DNA from 4 places in the Pseudomonas sp. 3296 genome. Region 3 is predicted to be linked to each of the others. Evidence: predicted binding sites of a transcription regulator. Region 3 holds the regulator's gene; each other region holds the start of a gene.

Region 1 (4,528 bases), on a different contig from region 3:
GCGCAAACCGTCCTGGGTGATCTCGAAGAGAATCTGGTCCTTGAATTTCTGCAGCTGCGGATTTTCGTCAACCTTGTTCTGCAATTCTTGCAGCAACAGTTCCAGGCGTTCCTTCTCGACCTGCTCGGCCATGCCTTCAACCTGTTCGGTGTCGACGGTGACCCGGTCTGGCTGCGGCTGGGACTTCACCTCAGGGTTGAGGGTTTTCTCCGGCGCCAGAGTCGGGGAGCCGCCCAGATCGATAATGAACGGCGTGCCACTTTCGGTAAAGCCGACCGGGTCTTTGAAGTAACCGGCGATGGCGATCTTCTGTTCCGGGGTGGCGGTGGACAGCAACCACAGCACCAGGAAGAACGCCATCATCGCCGTCGCGAAATCCGCGAAGGCGATTTTCCAGGAGCCCCCGTGATGCCCGCCCGCGTACTTTTTGACGCGTTTGATAATTATCGGCTGGTTATTTTCCATGATTTAGCGACCGCGAACCGCTTGTTCCAGCTCAGCGAAGCTAGGACGGTGCGCCGGGTACAGAACCTTGCGACCGAATTCCACGGCCAGCGATGGCGGCATGCCGGACGCCGAAGCCACCAGCGAAGCCTTGATGGCCTCGTAGACGTTCAGTTCTTCCTTGGCATCGTGGGCCAGGGCATGGGCCAGCGGGCCAAAGAAACCGTACGCCGCGAGAATACCGAAGAAGGTACCGACCAATGCCGCACCTACGTGCACGCCAATCATTTTCTGATCACTTTCACCCAGGGAGGCCATGGTCACCACGATACCCAGTACCGCCGCGACGATACCGAAGCCCGGCATGGCGTCAGCGATGCCGTTCACCGCGTGGGACGGGTGATCGAGGTCTTCCTTGAGGCTGGTCAGTTCCATGTCGAACAGGCCTTCCAGCTCATGGGGAGCCATGTTGCCGGAGGACATGATGCGCAGGTAATCGCAGATGTACGCGGTCATGCGGTCATCTTTGAGCACCGCCGGGTACTTGGCGAAAATCGGGCTCGCGGCAGCATCTTCGATGTCGCCTTCGATGGCCATCATGCCTTCGCGGCGGCTCTTGTTGAGGATCTCGTAAATCAGCCCCAGCACTTCAAGGTAAAAGGTGTGGTTGAAGCGCGAGCTGAACATCCCGAAGGCTTTCTTCAGAACGTTTTTGACCATGTGGCCAGGGTTGGCTTGCAGGAATGCGCCAAAGGCTGCACCACCGATAATCATCACCTCGAAAGGCTGGATAAGGGCAGCAATCTTGCCGTGGGAGAGCACGTACCCGCCGAGCACGCTCGCGAATACGACAATGATGCCGAGAATTTTAGCCATAGGTAGGAGAGCACTTACTGAGTCGGGTTCAAGGTCATATTCGGAGGTCGAAAAATCTCTTCTTCTCCTTATCGGCAAAACTGCGCCAGACTATAGCCCGTTCAAGCGAAAAGCTAATTTAGCCTACTCCGGGCATAGGTAATGCAGACGAAGATTGCGTCCAACCATGGCTAACCAGACGAACATTCCCACTCAAAAACCGACCACTCTAGAAGGCTGGGTCAAGCTTCTCGATGGCGTGCGCCTGCCGGTTCCGCAAGACAGCCATGACCGTGTCTGCAGGGCTATCGCCGATAACCGCAGCTCGCTGCGTGATATCGCCGAACTGATGCAAGACAGCCCGGCCCTGGCCTTGAGCATCATTCGTGAAGCCAACCGTCATACCCACGGCAGCATGACCGAGCCTGCGGAAAACCTGGAAGTGGCGATCAATCGCCTCGGCTTGAAACGCACCGAAGAACTGCTCGCCCGCCTCCCCGCCGAACCCCAAATGCAAATCCCGCTTGCCTTGCGCCAGTTGCAATTGATCAGCCAACACGCGACGCAACAGGCCAATGGTTTTTTTGCCAGTCGCCTGGCGCGGCTGTGGCAGGACATACATTGGGGCAGTCTGCTGTTGCTCTCGCCGCTGTGGCCGATGGCGTTGACCTATCCGCAATTGCTCGAGGAATGGGAACTGCGGGTCATCCATAAAGGCGAGTCGGCGCGCAAGGTCGAAAAACAGTTGTTCGGCGTGCGCCTGCTGGATATTTGCCAGGCCCTGGTGACCATCTGGCGCCTGCCGATCTGGGTAGAACAGGGTTATCGCTTGCTGCTGACCGAACAGCGAGAACTGGTCAAAGTGCTGCGCATTGCCCGCGACAGTGATCATCCCTTGCGCCAGCAAAACCGCCTCGATGATGATCCGACCCTGCGCCGCTGGCTCAATCAGCCGGCCAATACCGTGTTGCTGGCCAACGGTCTGGCGCTGTCGGCCCAACAGGCGTGGGACAGTCCGCACAGCGAGCGCTGGCAATACCTGACCAGCCTTTACCTGCAAATACCCATGGCCGAGGTGCAGCAGCAATTGCACCAACAGGCCGCCAACAGCGCCCGACTGCATGCCATGCCGGACCTCTGGCACCCCGCTGTTTCGCTGCTCTGGCCGTGGGGCATGCACCGGGTCCACGCCGCCTTGCTGCCGGCCCCGGCGCCGACCACCGAAGACCTGGTGAAGTGGCGCAGCCAATGCGCCGAGTTGCTGGTGGAGCCAAGCCCCTTCACCAACGCGATGCACTTGACCACCTCCGCCCGGGACGCTCTGGTCGCGTGCGGCATGCGTCGCGTCATGATCTTGATGGCTGATCGCACGCACGCCAATCTGCGGGTGCATCAGACCGCCGGTTTGCCAGCAGAAGCGGTCGGGCTGAATTTCGCGGTGAGCCAAAGCTCCGTGCTGCAACGTTTGCTCTCGCAACAGGCCCAAGTGCGCCTGACACCGGCCAACACCACGCAGTTCTCGGCGCTGTTGCCTGGCAACCTGCGCGCGCAGTTCCGTGGCGAACACTTGATCCTGCGCTCACTGGTCAACAATGGTCGGGTGATCATGGTGGTAGTGGCGGATCAGGGCGGCGGGCCGTTCTCGGAAATCACCGTGCAAGCCTTCGGCAAAACCGCGCAGTGCATTGAGAAAGCCTTGAACACCTTTAGCCACCGCGGCCAATGACGCTGCGCTACAATCCTCCCTTTTGTGCCCTGGAGACCTCACATGTCTGACTTCTCTGGCTTGCCGCTGGTGATCGAGCCGAGCGACTTGCTCCCTCGCCTCGAGGCCCGCAATCTGATTCTGGTGGACCTGACCAGCAGTGCCCGCTATGCCGAAGGGCATATTCCCGGTGCGCGTTTTGTCGATCCGAAACGCACGCAACTCGGTCAGGCGCCGGCACCGGGGCTGATGCCGCCGCAAGCGGCACTTGAAGCGCTGTTCGGCGAGTTGGGCCACAACCCCGATGCGGTGTACGTAGTGTATGACGACGAAGGCGGCGGTTGGGCCGGGCGTTTTATCTGGCTGCTGGACGTCATCGGTCACCGTAAATATCACTACGTCGACGGCGGTCTGACGGCCTGGCTGGCAGAAGGCATGCCGATGTCGATCCAGATTCCGGCCGCCGTTGGCGGCCCGGTGAAATTGACCCTGCACGACGAACCCACCGCGACCCGCGAGTACCTGCAAAGCCGTCTCGGCGCCGCCGACCTGGCGATCTGGGACGCGCGCGGGCCGCTGGAGTACTCCGGCGAGAAAGTGCTGGCGGCCAAGGCCGGGCACATTCCGGGCGCCGTCAATTTCGAGTGGACTGCCGGCATGGATAAGGCGCGCAACCTGCGCATCCGCACAGACATGCCGCAGATCCTCGAACAGCTAGGGATCAGCAAAGACAAAGAAGTCATTACCCACTGCCAGACTCACCACCGTTCTGGCTTCACTTATCTGGTGGCCAAATCCCTCGGTTATCCGCGGGTCAAAGGCTACGCCGGTTCCTGGGGCGAATGGGGCAACCACCCCGACACCCCCGTAGAGATTTAAGGTTTAAGGACAGTTAATGAACAAGCGTCTGTTTATCCTCAGCCAATACCTGCTGCCCCATCACTTGCTCTCGCGACTGGCCGGCTGCATTGCCGAATGCCGCGTGCGCTGGTTCAAGAACGCCTTTACCGCCTGGTTCGCCAAGCGTTATCAGGTGGACATGTCCCAGGCGCTGGTCGAAGACCTGACTGCCTACGAACACTTCAACGCGTTCTTCACCCGCGCCTTGAAGGACGGCGCTCGTCCGCTGGACGAAACCCCGGGGGCGATCCTCAGCCCGGCCGATGGCGCAGTCAGCCAGCTCGGTCCGATCGAACACGGTCGCGTGTTCCAGGCCAAGGGCCACAGCTTCAGCGTGCTGGAGTTGCTGGGCGGTGACGCGGCCAACGCCGCGCCGTTCATGGGCGGTGATTTCGCGACTATCTACCTGTCGCCGAAGGACTACCACCGCGTGCACATGCCGCTGGCCGGCACCTTGCGCGAGATGGTCTACATCCCGGGCCGGATTTTCTCGGTCAACCAGACCACTGCCGAAAACGTGCCGGAGCTGTTTGCCCGCAACGAGCGTGTGGCGTGCATTTTCGACACCGAGCGCGGGCCGATGGCCGTGGTGCTGGTGGGCGCGATGATCGTTGCGTCGATCGA
Region 2 (4,528 bases), on a different contig from region 3:
GACAGCTGGCGGACGAACTGCAACGACGCGGTCAACCGAAGGAAGCGGAAGACCTGCGCAGCCTGCTCGGTACACCAGAGCTGGACAAACTCTACAGCCTCAACGGTGAGCCGTTGGTGGTGCGCTGGCACCAGCGTCCGCCCAAGCCCATCGTGCCGCCGGTGGTCCCGGTGGTGCCGGTCGTACCGCCGTCGCGTCGTGGCTGGTGGATCGCGGCGGCCTTGCTCGCATTGCTGTTGCTGCTGCTGGCGCTGTGGCTCTGGTGGTTCCTGCACCGTGAACCCGTTGTCGTGGTGCCACCGGTTGCGCCGGTCGCGCCCGTGGTGACGCCCGTCGAGAAACCGGTTGAGCCTGTTCCAGAGCCAGTTCCCGAGCCTGTCGTGGAACCGGAACCTGTTCCGGAACCAGAACCGGTGCCCGAACCAAAACCAGTGCCGCCACCCAAGCCGGTCCCACCACCAAAACCGGCCGCGCCGCCACCGCCACCGCCACCGCCACCACCGCCGCCACCTCCAGCCCCGACGCTGGATAACTACGCGTGCCGTAAAAAAGCCCCGGATGCCGTGCCTCCGCAATTTGTGGTGGTACTCGACACCTCGGGCTCGATGGACTTGAACATCAGGTCGGTGAAATCCGACGAGGATTGGTTCTTCGGCAATGAAATGAACAAGTACCTGGACGTGAACCGCACCCGGCAAATCTTCGCCAAGCCCAGCCGCATGGACGTCGCCAAGGACTCGCTGGCCGGCATGATCAACGGGCTCGATCCAAAGATCGACACACGCCTGATCACCTTCGCCGGTTGCGAAAGAACACCGGACCAGGGCGTGTTCCGGTTCGGCGACCGTCAGCGGTTGATCAACGGGATCCGCGGACTGGTGCCCAACGACGGTACGCCGCTGGCCGACAGCCTGGCCTACGCGGCGAGCACGGTCGACGGGCGCAATAACGATGCGGTGATCGTAATGTTTGTCGACGGTGAGGACGGTTGCCAGAAAGACGCTTGCGCGGTGTCCCGCCGAATCGCCAGGGAACAACCGCGCCTGCGGGTCAACGTGGTGAAAATCGGCGCCGGTGGCCCGTCACGCTGCATCGCTGAAAACACCGGTGGCCGGGTTTACAACAGCACCAATGCGGCCGAACTGGGTAGCCAGCTGAAACAGGCGACCAAGGAAGTGTCGAGCAATGCCAAGTGCGACTAGTCACCTGGCTTGAATACTGAGGTGAGCCCATCGCGGGCAAGCCTCGCTCCCACAGGTTTTGTGTCGTTCATAAGAGAGCGGAACGACACAAAACCTGTGGGAGCGTGGCTTGCTCGCAAAGGCTATTTCAAAGGCGTCTCAACGAAACCGGTCAACCTCCTGACGCAAGTCCGCCGCCAGGCTTTCCAGCTCCTTGGCCGTCACGGCCAGGTTCGACACCACCTCACGCTGCTCACTGTTCGCCAACGCAATACTCTGCAGGTTGCTGCTCAGCAACGTCGCCGTGCTGCTTTGCTCCTGAGTCGCGGTGGTAATCGCCGCAAACTGCTGACCGGCCGAACGGCTCTGCTCATCGATCCGCGCCAGGGCTGAAGCCACATTGGCGTTACGCGACAGACCTTCCTGCATCAACACATTGCCCTGCTCCATGGTGCTGATGGCGTTGCCGGTTTCTTGCTGGATGCTGCTGATCATCCCGGAGATCTCGTCAGTGGCCTGACGGGTACGCGACGCCAGGTTACGCACCTCATCGGCCACCACCGCAAAGCCACGGCCCTGTTCACCAGCGCGAGCCGCTTCGATGGCGGCGTTCAGTGCCAGCAGGTTGGTCTGCTCGGCAATCGCGGTAATCACGCCGACGATGCCGCCGATTTCCTGGGAACGCTGGCCCAGTGTATTGATCACCGTCGCGGTGCTGTTCAGCGCACCGGCGATTTGTTCCAGCGATGCTGAGGCTTCGTCCATCGAGGTCCGACCGATCTGGGTTTGCTGGGCGTTTTCCTGGGCCAGACGCTGAGTGCTGCCCATGTTGTCGGCAATGTTCAGGGACGTGGCGCTGAATTCTTCCACGGCGCCGGCCATGCTGGTGATCTCGCCAGACTGCTGCTCCATCCCTTCATAGGCGCCACCGGACAGGCCGGACAGGGCCTGCGCACGGCTGTTGACCTCGGCCGAGGCTTTGCGGATGTGCTCGACCATGGTCGACAGGGCCTGGCTCATCTGGTTGAACGCACGGGCCAGTTGCCCGATCTCGTCATTGCTCGACACGTTCAGGCGCACGCTCAAATCACCGGCGCCCAAGGCTTCGGCCTGACGCACCAGATCACCCAGCGGCGCGAGTTTGCTGCGCAGCAACCAGACGGCTGAACCGACCGCGATCAGCATCGCCAGCAAGCTGCCGATGGCCAATTGAATGCCGACACTCCAGGTCACCGCGCTGATTTCAGCTTTTGGCATGCTCGCCACGACCGACCATGGGCCGCCATCGAACGACACGGCCACGCTGTAGAAATCCTCGGATTTGTCGCTCCAGAACTGGCCTTTACCCGGCGTTTTCGCCAATCCGACGATGGCCGGGACGGCTTGATCCAGTGCTTGCACACCGGCAATCGGCACCAGCCATTTGCTTTGCTCATCAAGCAACGCTAAGGAGCCGGTCTGGCCGATGCGGAAACGCTTGAGATTCTCGAACTGCGCGTTCTGCGCGTCGGTGTAATCGAACCCTACGAAGAGCACGGCAATCACCTTGCCGCTGCTGTCGCGCACGGGGGTGTATTGCGTCATGTAGGAGCGATCAAACAGCAAGGCACGACCGACATAGCTCTGCCCCGCCATCAAGCGTGCATACGCCGGGTGAGCGTGATCGAGCAACGTGCCGATGGCGCGGTTGCCGTCCTGTTTGGTCAGGGAGGTGCTGACCCGGATAAAGTCTTCACCGCTGCGCACGAACAACGTCGCCACACCGGCGGTCATTTGCTTGAACTCGTCGACTTCCTTGAAGTTGTTGTTCAACACTTCGCTGCCCAGGTGCAGGCCCGGGGTCTGCGTGCCCGCCACGGCCACCGGCTCCTCCGGGTGCACGCTCAGACCGACGCTGAAGCGCTTCTCGAACAGACCGGCCAGACGCTGGGTGCTTTCACGCAAGGTGCCGTGAAAGGTGCTCAACTGATCGGCCAGCAACCGGGCTTCGCTGGCCAGGTGCTCTTCGCGGGTGGCGAGGTTGGCAGTGTCCAGCGAACGCAGGGCGAACACGGTACTGCCAGTGATGACAATCGCCAGTATCACGGCAAGCGCAAGACCAAGCTGTGAGGCGATCCGGGCACGGGGTAGAGACATGACAGCTCCTGGCCGAGCAACCTGATCCTGCTTGATCGGGCTGAGCACTCAGCAAAATTTTCCAGATAATGGGGAAAAGCGTCGAACCTGCACGAAGGTTCCATCTGCAGATTTTCGGCGGCAAAACTGAATACTTGAGTAATTAGCCAGGATATGGCGCAAGGCCTCTACTGCTTGGGCTCTATCGATTCAGCTCAGACGCTGCACAACGGGCAAATCCATGGCCCGGACTTCACCCAGCAGGAAATCGCTGAGCCGGCGCAAACGTTCACCTCCGGGGCGGGTTTTCGGCCAGACCAGGTAGTAATTCTCACCGCTGGCGACCGCCGTCGGCCACGGCAGACTCAAGCGCCCCTGCGCGACATCCTCCGCCACCATCAGCAAATCCCCCATGGACACACCGTAACCCCGCGCGGCGGCGATCATGCCCAGCTCCAGGGTGTCGAACACCTGACCGCCCTTGAGCGAGACCTGTTCGGTCAGGCCCATGCGGTCGAGCCAACTGCGCCAGTCACGCCGATCAGGGGTCGGGTGCAGCAGCTCGGTGCTGGCCAGGCGCGCGACGTCCCACGGCTGGTCGTTCAGCAGATTCGGCGCGCCGACGGGGATCAGCTCCTCGGGGAACAGCAGCGTGGCCTCCCAGTCCGGCGGGAAATGCCCGCTGCTGAGGATCACGGCGCAATCGAACGGTTCCTGATTGAAGTCCACCGAATCGATGTCCATCCAGGCACTGGTCAGTTGCACTTCATTGCCCGGTTGCAGGTGCCGGAAACGGCTGAGCCGCGCCAGTAACCAGCGCATGGTCAGGGTCGAGGGGGCTTTCATGCGCAGGATGTCGTCTTCGGCGCGCAAGGTATTGCAGGCGCGCTCCAGGGCGGTGAAACCGTCACGAATGCCCGGCAGGATCAACCGCGCCGACTCGGTCAGTTGCAGGTTGCGCCCGCTGCGGTGAAACAGCCGACAGGCGAAATGCTCTTCGAGCGTACGGATATGCCGGCTCACCGCGCTTTGGGTGATCGACAGTTCTTCAGCCGCGCGGGTGAACGAGCTATGCCGCGCCGCCGCTTCAAATGCGCGCAAGGCATATAAGGGAGGAAGACGACGAGACATGAGGAAAGCTCCTATGGCGCAATCCGGCTACCGTAGCAGAATCTGTTCAGCATGAGTCTGACTCATGCTACCCATCCTTTTTATCCCTTTGTGCAAACCCT
Region 3 (4,528 bases):
AACCAGGCGCGGGAAGCGCCCGAAGACTTTCTTGATCGGTTGCATCCGGGTCTTCATGACCGCGGTTTGCAGGTCAGCCGTGACCACGTCGAGGTTCGACACCGCCTTGGACATGGCTTCGTCGGCACTGTTGGCCCCCAGGCGAACCAGGCGGTTACGCACCAGTACCAGTTCGCCGACCATGTTCATGATTTCGTCGAGACGCGCGGTATCGACCCGCACGGTGGTCTCGGCTTCGCTCGCCGGTTTTTCCGGTGGCGGCGCAGCCGGAGCACGGGCCGGGGCCGGTGCAGCAGCGGCAGCCGGTTTCGGTGCCTCGGCTTTCGGTTCTGGTGCTTTGGCCACCGGTGCCGCTGCCTTGGCAGCGGGCGCCGGGGCAGTGACGACAGTGCCTGTCGCCACATCGGTGAACTTGCCTTTACCGTGCAATTCGTCGAGCAGCGATTCGAACTCGTGATCGGAGATCAGATCCCCACCCACCGCGGCTGCGGATGGCGTAGGTGAAGCCGGTACCGAAGCAATGGCCGACTCCAGCGCATCCACCGCAAAGTTGCCTTTGCCGTGCAGCTGGTCGAGCAGTGCTTCAAATTCGTCGTCGGTAATGTCGGAGCTGTCACCTGCCGCTTTCGGCGCAGCCGGTGCGGCGGGCGCAGGGGCCACGGCATCCACGGCGAACTGGCCTTTACCGTGCAATTGATCGAGCAACGACTCGAACTCGGCATCGGTGATTTCGTCGCTGGCAGCGGCATCGCTGGCAGGCGTCGGTGCTGCAGCCACGGGTGCTTCGGCCTGAGCCTTGACGGCGTTCAGCGAGTCCAGCAGTTGTTCGAATTCGTTATCGGTGATGTCGCCCGATTCGCTTTCGGCGGCAGGCGCTTCAGCCACGTGAGCCACCGGAGCAGCTTCATCTGCTGTTTGCGGCTCGGCCAGACGGGCCAGGGCCTCCAGCAATTCAGGTGTCGCCGCCGTCACGGGGCTGCGCTCGCGGACTTCGCCGAACATGCTGTTCACCGCGTCGAGCGCTTCGAGGACCACGTCCATCAGTTCCGAATCGACGCGACGCTCACCCTTGCGCAGGATGTCGAACACGTTCTCGGCGATGTGGCAGCACTCCACCAGCTCGTTGAGCTGGAGGAAGCCGGCGCCCCCTTTTACAGTGTGAAAACCGCGAAAAATTGCATTGAGCAAGTCCGCATCATCCGGTCGGCTTTCCAGCTCGACCAGTTGTTCGGACAGTTGCTCTAGAATCTCGCCGGCCTCAACCAGGAAATCCTGAAGGATCTCTTCATCGGCGCCGAAGCTCATTAAGGGGGTGCTCCTACAGGTCTAAAAACCTAAAAAACCTAGAATGCTGAAACGCTAAAATCCCAGGCTGGATAGCAAATCGTCCACATCGTCCTGACCGGACACAACGTCTTCTCTTTTATCGGCATGAATCTGCGGACCTTCACCCTGAGAGAGATGTTTTTGTGGATCTTTTTCGGCGAGCATCGATTCACGGTCATGTTCGATACCCGCAAAGCGGTCTACCTGGCTGGCCATGAGGACGAGCTTGAGCAAATTGCTTTCAACTTCGGTGACCAACTGGGTCACGCGCTTGATCACCTGACCGGTGAGGTCCTGGTAATCCTGAGCCAGCAGGATGTCGTTGAGGTTGCTCGACACCGTGCGGTTGTCCTCGGTGCTGCGTGTCAGGAAACCGTCGACGCGGCGGGCCAGCTCACGGAACTCTTCAGCCCCGACTTCGCGACGCATGAACCGGCCCCAGTCCGTGCTCAACGCCTGGGCTTCTTCGCTCAGGCTGTTGACCAGCGGCGTGGCGCTTTCCACCAGGTCCATGGTGCGGTTGGCCGCGGCCTCGGTCAGCTTGACCACATACCCCAGGCGCTCGGTGGCGTCCGTGATCTGCGACACTTCCTCGGCTTGCGGCATGTTCGGGTCAATCTGGAAATTGACGATCGCGCTGTGCAGCTCGCGAGTGAGCTTGCCCACTTCCTGATACAGGCCACGGTCACGGGTCTGATTGAGCTCATGGATCAGTTGCACAGCCTCGCCGAACCTGCCTTTTTCAAGGCTGGCGACCAGTTCGACGGCATGTTTTTTCAGGGTCGATTCAAAATCGCCCTGTGAAGATTCTTTATGCTCCATAGCTCCCCCGTGGCGCAGTGGATCAACCGATGCGTTCGAAAATCTTCTCGATTTTTTCTTTCAACGCCTGGGCCGTGAAGGGTTTGACCACATAGCCGTTTACACCGGCCTGGGCCGCTTCGATGATCTGCTCGCGCTTGGCTTCAGCGGTCACCATCAACACCGGCAGGTGCTTGAGCTTTTCATCGGCGCGCACGTGGCGCAGCAGATCGATACCGGTCATGCCAGGCATGTTCCAGTCCGTTACCAGAAAGTCGATGCTCCCGCTGTTGAGAACCGGAATGGCGGTAGTGCCATCGTCAGCCTCGACCGTGTTGGTGAACCCAAGGTCACGCAACAGGTTTTTTATGATCCGCCGCATCGTTGAGAAGTCATCAACGATGAGGATTTTCATGTTCTTGTCCAATTCGACCTCCAAGCAGTCTTAAACGCGCCCAGCACCTGGACGCGCCATTTCAATCAATCCGGCAATTCACTCGATGACTGTCTGGAGCACAACAGATCGCGACCGGTGCCGTTCAAATCCGCACCAGCCCCGTTCGCAGTGTCCCCACACTGCCTTCAGCGCGCTCGCCACTCCCCCAAACGCCCCCGCAAACGGGCCGCGCACTGGCTGTGTAACTGGCTGACCCGCGATTCGCTGACCCCCAGGACCTCACCGATTTCCTTGAGATTCAACTCTTCGTCGTAGTACAGCGCCAACACCAGTCGCTCACGCTCCGGCAAATTGGCAATCGCGTCCGCCAGCGCCGCCTGGAAGCGTTCATCTTCCAGATCGCGTGACGGCTCCAGATGTGCACTCGCGCCATCCTCGTGCAGCCCTTCGTGTTCGCCGTCCTGCAACAGATCGTCGAAACTGAATAAGCGGCTGCCCAGGGTGTCGTTCAAAATCCCGTAATAATCGTCGAGACTCAATTGGAGTTCGGCCGCAACCTCGTGATCTTTAGCGTCACGGCCGGTTTTAGCTTCAATAGAGCGAATTGCGTCACTGACCATACGGGTATTTCGGTGGACCGAACGTGGCGCCCAGTCCCCCTTGCGTACTTCATCAAGCATGGCGCCGCGGATTCGTATGCCCGCGTACGTCTCGAAACTGGCGCCTTTGCTGGCGTCGTATTTGGTCGACACTTCAAGCAGGCCGATCATCCCGGCCTGGATCAGGTCTTCAACCTGGACACTGGCCGGCAGACGGGCCAGCAAGTGGTAAGCAATGCGTTTGACCAGTGGCGCGTAACGCTCGATCAGCTCGTACTGCGCGTCACGTGCCGACTTCTTGTAGAGGTTGTAGCCACTGGCTGTCATAGAACGGGTCCTGCGGTCTGTTGCACGAGGCGCTCGACGAAAAACTCAAGGTGCCCGCGCGGGTTGGCAGGCAGCGGCCAGGTATCAACTTTCTGCGCGATGGCCTTGAACGCCAGGGCGCACTTGGAACGCGGGAAGGCTTCATACACGGCACGTTGTTTCTGCACAGCCTTGCGCACGCTTTCGTCGTAAGGCACCGCGCCGACGTATTGCAAGGCAACGTCGAGAAAGCGGTCGGTGACCTTGGTCAACTTGGCGAACAGGTTGCGACCTTCTTGCGGGCTCTGGGCCATGTTGGCCAGGACACGGAAGCGGTTCATGCCGTAGTCGCGGTTAAGCAGTTTGATCAACGCGTAGGCGTCGGTGATCGAGGTCGGCTCGTCGCAGACCACGAGCAAGACTTCTTGCGCTGCGCGAACAAAACTGACTACCGAGTCACCTATGCCCGCAGCGGTGTCGATCACCAATACGTCGAGGTTGTCGCCGATGTCGCTGAACGCCTGGATCAGGCCGGCGTGTTGAGCCGGGCTCAAATGAACCATGCTCTGGGTGCCGGATGCGGCCGGAACAATTCGAATACCGCCCGGGCCCTGCAACAGAACGTCGCGCAGCTCGCAGCGGCCTTCGATCACGTCGGCCAGGGTACGTTTGGGTGTCAGTCCCAACAGGACGTCGACGTTCGCCAGGCCCAGGTCAGCGTCCAACAGCATGACGCGACGGCCGAGTTCAGCCAGGGCCAGCGACAAATTCACTGACACGTTAGTCTTGCCGACGCCACCTTTGCCGCCGGTCACCGCGATCACCTGTACGGGATGCATGCTGCCCATGTTATTTCTTTACCTTGTCTTGCATAGACGGAGGCCACATTACTGGCTGCGCGTTCACAAATGGAACAATGCATGGCAGACCATCGATGTAGGTACAAAAACTGTTCATGACTACCTTAGCCAACCTGCTTGGTCGGGCTGTGGTAAATATCAGCGAACATATCAGCCATGGCTTCTTCGCTGGGTTCTTCCTGCATTTGCACGCTCACGGCGCGACTGACCAATTGATGACGGCGCGGCAGATGCAAATC
Region 4 (4,528 bases), on a different contig from region 3:
ATAGCGCATGTGATTCTCCTGTCGCGCGCGGACTCCCAGCCTTCACCCTATCTCAAATCACAAAACGCGCCAGCTATTTGGCATCAGCGAGGACTCGCTGAGTGAAACTCGACAATTTGAAAGCGTTTCTCGACCTTGTCCAGCTGACAGATCTGACAGTAGACGAGCATCGTTTAAGGCCGCTAAATGATCGCAGGAATGTCGACTTTCGATGAAGTTTCCTTTCACAATCCCCTAGCCATGGAGTATCGAAATGTCGAAATTCAATGAAACATCTCATCCAGGTTTCCAGAAAAACACCGTTAATGAAACTCCGCGCACCTCGCAAATTCCTCCTCAACTACCTGTATTACCAGAGGAAGTGCTGACTAAAGGCGTCACTCCTGAATACCTCGCAGCACACGACGACGAGTTGAAAGTTACTATAAAACCCTATGTTGATAAATCGTATGACTACGTCGAGTTAACATTTGGTATACCGCCCAACCATTATACTGCTCTTGCGCACCTTTCCACCTCGGCCCCTGACACGATTGTCATATTCTCGACTGGCAACATCACAAGGATTGGCAACGGCATACAACCGATGTCCTATAAATTGTTCAAGTTGGCAGATGACAGTAAATCGCCAGAGTCGCCGAAATCGTCAGAGTCGCCAGTGTCGCTCATTCAAAACGTCACAGTAAAGGGCATGTAAATGCAAATAGGCTATAGGGTCATTTCTCAAACTTAGAACCGCACGGCAAATTAAAATTGGAGCACAAAACGGCTCCAATTTTATGCCTCTGCTTCGACTCAACGATTCAAATCACGAAACGCGCAACCATCGCATTCAAATCAACCGCCAGGCGCGACAGTTCATGGGTGGCGACGCTAGTCTGGTTGGCGCCGGTCGCCGACTGCGTAGCCAGGTCGCGAATGTTCACCAGGTTGCGGTCGACCTCGCGGGACACCTGGGCTTGCTCTTCCGACGCGCTGGCGATCACCAGGTTGCGTTCGTTGATCAAATGGATCGACTGGGTAATTTGCTCCAGTGCCACTCCGGCGGCCCGGGCCATTTCCAGGGTGCTTTGGGTTCGCTGATTGCTTTGCTGCATCGACGAAACCGCTTCGCCGGTGCCGTTCTGAATGCCGGCGACCATTTTTTCGATTTCCTGAGTCGATTGCGCGGTGCGATGAGCCAATGCCCGCACCTCGTCTGCCACCACGGCGAAACCTCGTCCGGCTTCACCGGCACGGGCGGCTTCGATGGCAGCGTTGAGTGCCAAGAGGTTGGTTTGTTCGGCGATGGCGCGGATCACGTCCAGTACCTTGCCGATATCACGGCCCTGCGCGGCCAGCCCTTCGATCATCACCGAGGTGTTTTGTACGTCGTGGGTCATGGTCTGGATCGCGTTGACGGTTTCCACTACCCGGTCACGGCCTTCGCGAGCAGCCTGGGTCGACTGGCTGGAAGCTTCCGAGGTCGACACCGCGTTGCGCGCGACCTCTTCCACGGCGGCGGTCATTTCGTTGACGGCGGTGGCGGCTTGTTCGATTTCGTTGTTTTGCTGTTGCAGGCCGCGCGAGGCTTCCTCGGTCACGGTGCTGAGTTCCTCTGCGGCGGCGCCCAGTTGCGTGGCAGAACCGGCGATCTGTTCGATGGTTTTGCGCAGGTTGGTTTGCATGGCCGCCAAGGCGCCGAGCAAACGGGCCGGTTCGTCCTTGCCGTCAATCTCGATGACTTTGGTCAGGTTGCCACCGGCGATGGTTTCGGCCGCCTGCACCGCGCGGTTCAGCGGGGTGACGATGCTGCGGGTCAGCAGCCAGGCCAGCAGCACAGTCATAAGCGACGCCAGCACCGCTACCAGAATGATGCCGTACACAGCGGTGTTGTAGTTATCTTCGGCGGTGACACCGGCCATTTTCGCAGCCTCATTGTTATAGGCCACCAGCTTATTCAGCTGTTCGCCCATCAGGTCGGTGCCGTCCTTGATCCGCGTATTGATCAAGGTGCGCATCTCATCAACCTTGTTCTGACGCGAAAGGTCCATCATTTCGCGCTGTGCCTGCATGTAATTGTCCAGCGTCGCGCTGAACACTTTATACAGCGCCGCTTCGTCCGGGCCTGCCGGCAACTCGGCATAGCTGGCCTGCGCCTTGCGCGCCTTGTCGGTGAGCACGGCAATGCGGGTTTCGGCTTCCTGCAGGCTGGCCGGTTCACGGTTGACAAGAATCCGGAACGACAAAATGCGCATGCGCAGAATATTTTCGGTGACATTGCCCAGGTAGCTGACGCTGGGCAGTTGGGTACTGCTCATGTCGATCGAGGATTGACGGATGATCGACATACGGTTCACGGCAAACACACCCAGCACGATGACGAGCAAGGCAATGAAAGCAAAACCGAGGAAGGCGCGAGGCGCGATGTTCAGATTACGCAGTGACATAGGTGGATTCTCGGGTGATTGAGGCTGCGAGCATCCTTGCCGGAAATCACTGAAGGGGCATTGGTCCGTACCTTCAGCTCGGCGCCACTGTCGAATCGGGTGTGTGAGCGTCTATAGGCTGTATCGGCCGGGGATGAGGAATTTTGCGGGGGCTGTGCAAATATATTTCGGGGGATGAGTGTTTCACTCATGAAACACAATCCCTGTAACAGCTGCCTAAGGCCGCGTTCGACTGCGAAGCGGTCGCGCTTTTTAGATCCTGCGACTGCTGCGCACTCAAACGCAGCCTCGCAGGCTCGACAGCGGCTACTTAGCGATTCGCCAGACCCGTGCGATGTCGCTCGCGCGATCTTGCAATAACCGTGGCGCCTCGGCGCACGCCTGTTCCAGCGTCATCGGTCCACTGGCCAAGGCAAACGCCGCATCGATGCCGTACTCGTACAAAGCCTGATAACCTTCGCCCAACGTGCCCGCGATCACGATCACCGGCACGCCTTGCTGCCGGGCAATGCGCGCCACGCCGAACGGCGTCTTGCCGCGCAAGGTCTGCGCATCGAAACGCCCTTCGCCGGTAATCACCAGGTCGGCGCCCTGCACCGCTTGCGCCAAGCCGACCAATTCTGCAACCACGTCCACACCGGCCTGGAACTGCGCGCCGAGAAACGCCTTGGCAGCAAATCCCAGACCGCCAGCCGCCCCACTGCCCGGCTCGTCCTTGACGTCGTGACCCAACGCACGCGCACACAGTTCGGCAAAGTGCCCCAGCGCGTTATCCAGTTTCTGGACTTGCTCGGGCGATGCGCCTTTCTGCGGGCCGAAAATCGCCGAAGCGCCGTGAGGGCCGCACAGGGGATTGTTAACGTCGGCAGCAATGTCAAAACGCACGCCGCTCAGGCGCGAATCCATGCCGCTCAGATCAATGCGATCCAGTTGCGCCAACGCCAAACCGCCCGGTGCCAGGGTTTGCCCCTGCGCATCCAGCAACTTCACGCCCAGCGCCTGCATGGTCCCGGCACCACCATCGTTGGTGGCGCTCCCACCAATTGCCAGAATCACCCGTTGCGCACCGGCATCGAGTGCCGCGCGAATGAGCTCCCCGGTGCCGAAGGTGCTGCTGGTGCACGCGTCGCGTTTGCCCGGCGGAACCAGTTGCAGACCACTGGCCTCGGCCATTTCGATGATCGCGGTTTGGTTGTGCGGCAGCCAGCCCCAGGCGGCGTCGATGGTTGCACCGAGTGGACCGCGCACCTTCGTGCGGCGCCATTCGCCTTCGCACGCGGCCAGAATCGATTCGACCGTGCCTTCGCCGCCGTCGGCCATCGGGCATTTGACCAAGTGCGCGTCCGGCCAGACGTCTGCCAGCCCCAATGCAATGGCGTCGGCCACGCCTTGGGCGCTGAGGCTGTCCTTAAACGAATCGGGGGCGATGACGATTTTCATGCGAATTCTCCAGTTCCAATGCGCTCCATGCTGCCAGTAGCCCCAAACAATAACGCCAGTCCGCTGCACAAGCGGGTGTGGCGTTTATTGTTCATTTTCACAAAGCCGTGCAGCTACACACTGAGTTGTAGCAGCTGTCGAGACTGCGAGGCAGCGGCCACAGGGGTTGTGTTCGGTCAGTCGGTTTGGGGCAAAAGCTGGACGCCGAGGTAAAGCGCGAGCATGCCGTCCAGTTTCAGCGGATCAACCCCACTCAACTCCGCAATCCGCTCCATCCGATACCGCAAGCTATTGCGATGAATCCCCAACGCATCGGCACACGCCTGGCTCTGCCCATCGTGATCACACCAGCTGCGCAAGGTCGCCAACAGTTGGCCGTTACTATCCTTGGCGATGACTTTACGCAACGGCTTGAGCAATTCGTCCAGCGCATCGTCGTTACGATGCCGCCACAGCATCACTGGCAGTCGATACCGAGTGAGCGTCAGCAAACGCGAACGCGGCAACACATCGCGCCCATACGCCAGCAAGTCGCCAACCCGCCGGTAGCAGCGCCGCAGCCCCGACAAGCCATCCGCCTGCCCGCCCACAGCAATGCGCAGAATATTCCAGCCCAAGCCGTCGAGTTTTTCCAGCAGTCGATCATTCTCGATCGATTG

What was found. Region 3 encodes FliA, which starts transcription of late flagellar genes. Its sites were predicted from a motif close to CTAAAGTTTNNNNNNNNNNNGCCGNTAA; they were not measured.
Region 1: a site for FliA is predicted at 1,389-1,416, ahead of motA (flagellar motor stator protein MotA). Genes of this name have one in related genera too.
Region 2: a site for FliA is predicted at 3,429-3,456, ahead of J2X66_RS06690 (methyl-accepting chemotaxis protein). Genes of this name have one in related genera too.
Region 4: a site for FliA is predicted at 2,550-2,577, ahead of J2X66_RS21000 (methyl-accepting chemotaxis protein). Genes of this name have one in related genera too.

What each region holds. Positions count from the first base shown of each region.
Region 1 covers NZ_JAVDUY010000006.1:358,340-362,867, reverse strand. The annotation lists gene motB (flagellar motor protein MotB) at 1-465, opposite strand, end outside; gene motA (flagellar motor stator protein MotA) at 469-1,320, opposite strand; gene J2X66_RS18340 (HDOD domain-containing protein) at 1,487-3,025, shown strand; gene J2X66_RS18335 (rhodanese-like domain-containing protein) at 3,068-3,883, shown strand; gene asd (archaetidylserine decarboxylase) at 3,900-4,528, shown strand, end outside.
Region 2 covers NZ_JAVDUY010000002.1:480,456-484,983, forward strand. The annotation lists gene J2X66_RS06685 (VWA domain-containing protein) at 1-1,202, shown strand, start outside; gene J2X66_RS06690 (methyl-accepting chemotaxis protein) at 1,341-3,317, opposite strand; gene J2X66_RS06695 (LysR substrate-binding domain-containing protein) at 3,507-4,427, opposite strand.
Region 3 covers NZ_JAVDUY010000001.1:841,378-845,905, forward strand. The annotation lists gene J2X66_RS04030 (chemotaxis protein CheA) at 1-1,305, opposite strand, end outside; gene J2X66_RS04035 (protein phosphatase CheZ) at 1,360-2,148, opposite strand; gene J2X66_RS04040 (chemotaxis response regulator CheY) at 2,171-2,542, opposite strand; gene fliA (RNA polymerase sigma factor FliA) at 2,710-3,450, opposite strand; gene fleN (flagellar synthesis regulator FleN) at 3,447-4,277, opposite strand; gene flhF (flagellar biosynthesis protein FlhF) at 4,394-4,528, opposite strand, start outside.
Region 4 covers NZ_JAVDUY010000007.1:355,961-360,488, reverse strand. The annotation lists gene J2X66_RS21010 (aminotransferase class I/II-fold pyridoxal phosphate-dependent enzyme) at 1-9, opposite strand, end outside; gene J2X66_RS21005 (hypothetical protein) at 254-697, shown strand; gene J2X66_RS21000 (methyl-accepting chemotaxis protein) at 804-2,429, opposite strand; gene J2X66_RS20995 (glycerate kinase) at 2,736-3,869, opposite strand; gene J2X66_RS20990 (sugar diacid recognition domain-containing protein) at 4,046-4,528, opposite strand, start outside.